One region of the Thermopolyspora flexuosa genome, then DNA from elsewhere that is predicted to be linked to it. Evidence: predicted binding sites of a transcription regulator. Region 1 holds the regulator's gene; the other holds the start of a gene.
The links. The regulator LexA, encoded in region 1, represses DNA repair genes until DNA is damaged. The targets are predictions, from matches to a motif close to TCGAACANNTGTTCGA.
Positions count from the first base shown of each region.

Region 2: a site for LexA is predicted at 2,112-2,127, ahead of recA (recombinase RecA). Genes of this name have one in related genera too.

Region 1 covers NZ_VFPQ01000001.1:1,371,918-1,375,715, forward strand. Annotated here, with positions in the region: gene leuS (leucine--tRNA ligase) at 1-457, shown strand, start outside; gene lexA (transcriptional repressor LexA) at 625-1,335, opposite strand; gene FHX40_RS24985 (hypothetical protein) at 2,154-2,297, shown strand; gene nrdR (transcriptional regulator NrdR) at 2,810-3,271, shown strand; gene FHX40_RS06070 (vitamin B12-dependent ribonucleotide reductase) at 3,421-3,798, shown strand, end outside.
Region 2 covers NZ_VFPQ01000001.1:3,662,513-3,666,310, forward strand. Annotated here, with positions in the region: gene FHX40_RS15505 (regulatory protein RecX) at 160-810, opposite strand; gene recA (recombinase RecA) at 822-1,982, opposite strand; gene FHX40_RS15515 (DUF3046 domain-containing protein) at 2,347-2,541, opposite strand; gene FHX40_RS26080 (hypothetical protein) at 2,600-2,722, shown strand; gene FHX40_RS15520 (Lhr family helicase) at 2,789-3,798, shown strand, end outside.

The sequences.
Region 1 (3,798 bases):
GACGATCGACGAGGTCACCCGGCTCGTCGAGTCCTACCGGTTCAACGTCGCCGTGGCGCGGATGATGGAGCTCACCTCCGCGATCCGCAAGGCGATCGACAGCGGGCCGGGCGCGGCCGACCCGGCGGTGCGCGAGGCCGCCGAGGCGCTGGCGATCATGCTCTCCCTGGTCGCGCCGTACGTCGCCGAGGAGGGCTGGGAGCGGCTGGGCCACGGGCCGACGATCACCCGCGTGCCCTGGCCGGAGGCCGACCCGGCGCTGCTCGTGGTCGAGTCGGTCACCTGCGTCGTGCAGGTCGCGGGCAAGGTGCGCGACCGCCTGGAGGTCTCCCCGGACATCTCCGAGTCCGAGCTGCAGGCCCTGGCGCTCGCCTCCCAGAAGGTGCAGGCCTACCTGTCCGGTGAGCCGCGCAAGGTGATCGTCCGCGCGCCCAAGCTGGTGAACATCGTTCCCTGACGGACCTGACGAACGTACGGCCCGCGAGCGCGTCCGTCGCGGGCCGTACGGCGTTTTTCACGGGGGCGGCGGGGGACCCGCCGCCCGCACGCGTGTGGCCCGGCACGGTCACCTGGCCGTCCGGGCGGCGATGATCCGGCCGGGGCCTGGCCGGCCGGTCGTCGGGCTCAGAGCTTGCGCAGCACGGCCACCACGCGGCCGAGCAGGGTCGCCTCGTCGCCGGGGATCGGGTCGTAGGCGGGGTTCTGCGGCACGAGCCAGACGTGGCCGTCCTTGCGCTTGAACGTCTTGACCGTCGCCTCGCCGTCGATCATGGCCGCGACGATGTCGCCGTTCTCCGCGACGGGCTGCTGGCGCACCACCACCCAGTCGCCGTCCATGATCGCCGCGTCGATCATGGAGTCACCGGTGACCTGGAGCAGGAAGAGCGTGCCCTCGCCGACGAGCTGCTTGGGCAGCGCGAAGACGTCCTCGACCCGCTCCTCGGCGAGGATCGGGCCACCGGCGGCGATGCGGCCGACGAGCGGCACGTAGGCGGCGGCCGGGCGGTTCACGCCCTGCTGCTCCTCGGAACCCGCGTCCGGATCGACCCACAGCGCCGGCTCACCCGGCAGGCGGACCTCCAGCGCCCGCGGGCGGTGCGGGTCCCGGCGCAGGTACCCCTTGCGCTGCAGCGCGGTGAGCTGGTGCGACACGCTGGAGGTGCTGGTGAGCTGGACCGCCTCGCCGATCTCCCGCATCGACGGCGGGTAACCGCGCCGCTGCACCGACTCCCGGATCACCTCGAGAATTCTGCGCTGCCGGGGCGTGAGCCCGAGGGCGTCGCGCCGGCGTACCGCCAAATCGACGGGGGTGCCCGCCTCTTCCTTTTCGCTCATGAATCCTCCTCGCGGCGCGGCCCGTCGAACCCGGTCACGAGCCGGTCTTCCGATCCGTGTTCTTCCTGTCGCACATCGCGACCGTACCTCTATTCAAGATCATCATCAAACAATTGTTCGATAGTGTCTCGAAATCGACGGTCGCGTGGTGTACAACATCGTACGGGAGTTCGATCGATATGGTGTTCGATTCGCGATCTTACTGATCCGTTTTTTCGCGATTCTCGAGGGAGGCGGCGATGCGGATCGACGTGCCGACGTCCGCGGACGGGTCCTCCGGCGGAGCCTCGGGCGGGGGCTCCGAGCCGCCCGGCGATCCGGCCGCTCGCGGCGGCCTCCCGCGCGGCGAGCACCTCGCCCCGGTCATCCCGATCTCCGCCGCCAGGCGACGCAGAGCCGCCCGCGGGGCCTCGCCGACCGGCGGAGCCCGGACCCTCGGCCCGCGCGCCTCCTGGGCCGCGGGCGTGCCCGTCACGGCGGCACGTGAGCACGGGCCGGCCCCGGCCCGTGGCGCGGCACCCCGTGCGGCACGGACCGTCGCGGCGTCGCCCGCGCGGCGCCCCGATCCGCGCGCCCGGGTACGGCGCGGCGTGCGCCCCGAGGCCGCCGGTGAGGCGGCGGCCGTGGGCGCGACGCCCGGAAGGCGTCACCGGGCCACGGGCGGGCGGATGCCCGGCGGGCCGGTGCGGAGGACCGCGCCGCGCCGTCCGGTACGGCTCGCGGCGGGCGGCCGGGCGATGCGGCCGCGAGGGCGCGGCCCGCGGCGCGGCGAGCGGCCGCGTACGCCTCCGATGCGGCTCACCCGGCGAGGCAGGGTCGTGCTGGTCACCACGGTGCTGGCGCTGCTCCTCGGCGCATTGTGGCTGGGTACCCGGGTCGCGGCGATCGCCGTCCCGGCCTGTGGCGGGGTCGCCGCCGTGGCGGACCCGCACGCGCCACGGCTCGCCGTACCGGGCCGGTGAACCGCGCGGCGGGCCGGCAACGGCGACACGGCTCCGGCGCGGCGGCGACACCGGAAGCGGACGTGCGCCCGACGCCCGCGCCCGTGAGCGTCCGACACTCTACACCGGTTCTCCTCGCCGTCCGGTGATCGGCCGCCGGGACCCGTGCCGACCGGCGGGTACGGGCCGTTCCGGCCGCGCCTCCGAAGGGCGGTGCGGCATGCCCCGGTCCGTCCCGTAAGGTGCCCGAGGCATCGCGGGCACGTCTTCTCACCGCCATCCCTGCGGCATCGTGCGACACGCCGGGAACCCCTGCCACACCGGCCGTTGAGCAGTCTCTTCGCGGTCGGACGCTCTCGCCGACTTGCGCTAGCGGTTGGGCACTCCTAGGGTTGAGCCACAAGATGTAGTAGTTACACCGCTGTACTTCACAACAACTTGTGGTTTCTTTGGTGCTCTGTGGTATTTCCGCAGGGCGTGCGTGAGCCTACCCGTGGAGTCGGGCGGTCCTTGGAGTAAGGGGGAACGGCGCGATGCACTGCCCATTCTGCCGTCACCCGGACACCAGGGTCATCGACAGCCGTTCCACCGAGGACGGCGCGGCGATCCGCCGGCGGCGGAGCTGCCCCTCCTGCGGGCGCAGGTTCACCACCCAGGAGACCGTGCTGCTCATGGTGAGCAAGCGCAGCGGGGTGACCGAGCCGTTCTCCCGGGACAAGGTGATCGCCGGCGTACGGCGGGCCTGCCAGGGGCGGCCGGTGAGCGAGGACTCGCTCGCCCGGCTCGGTCAACAGGTGGAGGAGGCGATCCGCGCGACCGGCGTCGCCGAGATCCCTTCGCACGAGGTGGGGCTCGCGATCCTGGGCCCGCTGCGCGAGCTGGACGAGGTGGCGTACCTCAGATTCGCGTCGGTCTACCGCGGCTTCGAGACGCTCGAGGACTTCGAGGCCGAGATCAAGCAACTGCGTGCGGCTCGCGACGGCCAGCAGGCGTGAGCTCGCGCGAACCGGCAAGGCGAGGGAAGTGAACGCGCCGGGGCCCGCCCCGTCGCGCGCACGACGATGTCAGGTGGTTCGGTGCCGGGGCGCACCCGGACCGGCAAGTCCGATATCGGGCTCCGGATGAGCCCGGAAGGGGGAGTGTCATGACCGAGACCGCAGAGGCCACCGGCGGCGCGGCGCCGCGCGGAGGCAAGCGGGGGCGCAAGGGCGGTCTGAAGATGACGCGTATTTTCACCACCCCGGGTGTCCACCCCTACGACGAGGTGGAGTGGGAGCGCCGGGACGTCGTCATGACCAATTGGCGCGACGGATCGGTCAGCTTCGAGCAGCGGGGTGTGGAGTTCCCCTCCTTCTGGTCGGTCAACGCCACCAACATCGTGACGTCGAAGTACTTCCGCGGCGCGGTCGGCACCCCGCAGCGGGAGTGGAGCCTCAAGCAGCTCGTCGACCGCGTGGTCGGCGTGTACGTGAAGACCGGGCGGGAGCACGGCTACTTCGCCACGGACGAGGACGCCGAGATC
Region 2 (3,798 bases), 2.3 Mb from region 1:
CCGGTCACCACGCCCCGGTCACGGCGTTCCTTTCGACCCGATAAGGACCTGTATTAGCCCGCTCGCACCCCTCGGCGACCACGCCGCCGCGGCGCCCGCGGCACCCGGGGCGCTCGGCGGCGCCGCTCGGCGGCCCGTGGCCGGGCTCCGGGCGGCGCCTCAGGGCACGTCGTCGCCGGTGGTCTCCTCCGGCTCCCAGCCCTCCAGGTCGTCGAGCGGGCGGCCCTCGGCCTCGACCTCCGCCTCCAGCGCCTCCCGGACGACGCGGTAGGCGAGGCCGGGTGAGTAGCCCTTGCGGGCGAGCATGCCGCCCAGGCGGCGGGCCCGGGTGGCGGTGGGCAGGCCGCGGGTGGCGGGCAGGCGGCGGGCGACGAGGCGGCGCGCGGTCTCCAGCTCCTCCTCCGGGTCGAGGCGGGCGACGGCGTCACGGACGGTCTCGTCGGCGACGCCCCGGTGGCGCAGCTCCGCGGCGAGGGCCTTGCGGCCCAGGCCGCGCCCGGCGTGCCGCGAGTCCACCCACGCCTCGGCGAACGCCTTGTCGTCGATGAGGCCCACCTCCTGGAAGCGGGCCAGCACCGCCTGCGCCGCGTCCTCGGGCACGCCCCGGCGGCGGAGGGCGTCGGCGAGCTGTGCCCGGGTGCGCGGCGCGGCCGTGAGCAGGCGCAGGCAGATGGCCCGCGCGACCGCCTCCGGGTCGGCGTCGGGCCCCTGGCTCGCCAGGGTGCCCTCGGCCGGCCCGTCGGGCGGCCATCCCCCGCCCCCGCGCCCGCGGGTGCGGCGTCGCGGGCCGGGTGAACCGGACGGCGGCATGGTCCCGTCGATCAGACGTCACCCGGCCGGGGCGCCGCCGCGGCCTTGGCGGCCCGGGCGGACGCGGCGGCCGCGGCACGGCCGGTGGTCCCGGCGGTACGGCCGGCGGACGCCGCGGGCGCCGCGCCCGGGCCGGCCGCGGGGGCACCGGCCGGAGGCTGGGCGGGGGCGTCGATGCGCGGCCCGACCCCCAGCTTCTCCTTGATCTTCTTCTCGATCTCGTTCGCGATGTCCGGGTTGTTCTTCAGGAAGTTGCGGGCGTTCTCCTTGCCCTGCCCGAGCTGCTCGCCCTCGTACGTGTACCAGGCGCCGGACTTGCGGATGAAGCCGTGCTCCACGCCCATGTCGATGATCCCGCCCTCGCGGGAGATGCCGACGCCGTAGAGGATGTCGAAGTCGCACTGCCGGAACGGCGGGGCCATCTTGTTCTTGACGACCTTCACCCGGGTCCGGCTGCCGACCGGCTCGGTGCCGTCCTTCAGGGTCTCGATGCGGCGGATGTCGAGGCGAACCGAGGCGTAGAACTTCAGCGCCTTACCACCGGTGGTGGTCTCCGGGCTGCCGAACATCACGCCGACCTTCTCGCGCAGCTGGTTGATGAAGATCGCGGTGGTACGGGTCTGGCTGATGGCGCCGGTCAGCTTGCGCAGGGCCTGGGACATCAGCCGGGCCTGGAGGCCGACGTGGCTGTCGCCCATCTCGCCCTCGATCTCCGCCTTCGGCACGAGGGCCGCCACCGAGTCGATGACGACCACGTCGATCGCACCGGAGCGGATCAGCATGTCGGCGATCTCGAGAGCCTGCTCACCGGTGTCCGGCTGCGCGACGAGGAGCGCGTCGGTGTCCACGCCGAGCTTCTTGGCGTACTCCGGGTCGAGGGCGTGCTCGGCGTCGATGAAGGCGGCGATGCCGCCCGCCTTCTGCGCGTTCGCCACCGCGTGCAGGGCGACCGTGGTCTTACCGGACGACTCCGGACCGAAGATCTCCACGATCCGCCCGCGGGGCAGGCCGCCGATGCCGAGCGCGATGTCCAGCGCGATCGACCCGGTCGGGATCACCTCGACAGGGGCACGCGCCTCGTCGCCGAGACGCATGACGGAGCCCTTGCCGAACTGGCGCTCGATCTGGGCGAGCGCCGTTTCCAGGGCCTTCTCGCGGTCGTTGGCTGCCATGGATGCCCCCTGTGAGGGTTGTGGGTCCTGTCGGTCACCAGCAAGCTATGGGGTGCCGCCGACAATTTCCCGGCGACACTCGCCTTCCGCGTGGTGGCACCTTTACCGGCGGCGGCCACCTCAGCATAGCCGAACTGCTGTTCGATCGCGCGGCCAATCGGCCCTCCGCGTGGCTTCGCACGCAGATACCGGGACGAATCGAACGCGCAGGTCGGCGCCGTACCGGCGGATCCCGTCCCCGGCGCCGTCCCGCCCGCGGCCGGCTCCCGCACCCGGCCCTCACGGGCGCCGCCGCCCGGCCGCGCCACGGCACCGCCGCCGCGCCGTACCGGGCCGGAGGCGCCGGCTCACACCGGCGTGGCGTTCAGCGCAGCTTGGGGTCGACGTCGACGGTCGCGCAGACCGCACGCCAGACGTCCTTCGCCGACTCCCCGTCGGCGAGGGCCTGCACCACGGTACGGTGCCCCAGCTCGGCGATGACGAAGTCCCGCGCCCAGGACTCGGCGTACGTCTCGCCGAACTGCCGGTGCATGCGATCCCAGAAGTCTGTTAAGCGCACGCCTCCAGTATGAGACGCTTCCATCAGTGGGCCGCACGGCTCACGGATTGGAGGCCCTATGAAGAGGCTCACCCGCGCCCAGCGGCGCGCCCACCGCGCCAAGCGCCGACTGCTGCGTTCCCGGCAACTGCAGGCCGTGCAGCAGGCCCGCCGAGAGCGGCGGGAACGCAAGGGAGGCTAGTCCCGGCCCGCGGCGAGCGGCTTCCGGCCGACCGGAAACGTCGGTGGCGGGGGGCAGGATGGACGCATGGCGCTCGACCACTTCAGCGCGGTGACCCGGCAGTGGTTCGCCGATGCGTTCGCACAGCCGACGGCGGCGCAGGCCGGGGCGTGGGCCTCGATCGCGCGTGGGGAGAACACCCTCGTGGTGGCCCCCACCGGTTCGGGCAAGACCCTCGCCGCCTTCCTGTGGTCGCTCGACCGGCTCGCCACCTCGCCCGGCGTCACCGACCCCATGCGGCGCTGCCGCGTGGTGTACGTGTCGCCGCTGAAGGCGCTCGCCGTGGACGTGGAGCGCAACCTCCGGGCCCCGCTCGCGGGGCTGCGGCAGACGGCGCGCCGGCTCGGCCTGCCGGTTCCGGACATCTCGGTGGCGGTGCGCTCCGGTGACACCCCCGCCGAGGACCGCCGCCGGTTCGCCGCCAAGCCCGCCGACATCCTCATCACCACGCCCGAGTCGCTCTACCTGATCCTCACCAGCCGGGCGAGGGAGGCGCTGCGGGGCGTGGAGACGGTGATCGTGGACGAGGTGCACGCGGTCGCCGGGACCAAGCGGGGCGCCCATCTCGCGCTCACCCTGGAGCGGCTGGACGTGCTGCTGGAGCGGCCCGCCCAGCGCATCGGCCTGTCCGCCACCGTGCGCCCGGTCGGCGAGGTCGCCACGTTCCTCGGTGGCGTGCGCCCGGCGGTGGTCGTCCAGCCGCCCCACGAGAAGCGGCTGGAGATCGAGGTGGTCGTCCCGGTGGAGGACATGGCCGAGCCGCCGCCTCCGGACCGGGGCGGGCCGGAGGCGGAGTACGGCGCGCCGCCCGCCGAGCGGGGACGCGGCATCTGGCCGCACGTGGAGGAGCGCCTGCTCGACCTGATCGCCGCGCACCGGTCGACGATCGTCTTCGCCAACTCGCGCCGTCTCGCCGAGCGGCTGTGCACCCGGCTCAACGAGCTGGCCTTCGAACGCCGCACCGGCCACAACGGCGCCGCGAACGGCTCCGCGGCCGGAGGCCCCGGCACGCCCGGGACCGCCCCGGCTGCGGGCGG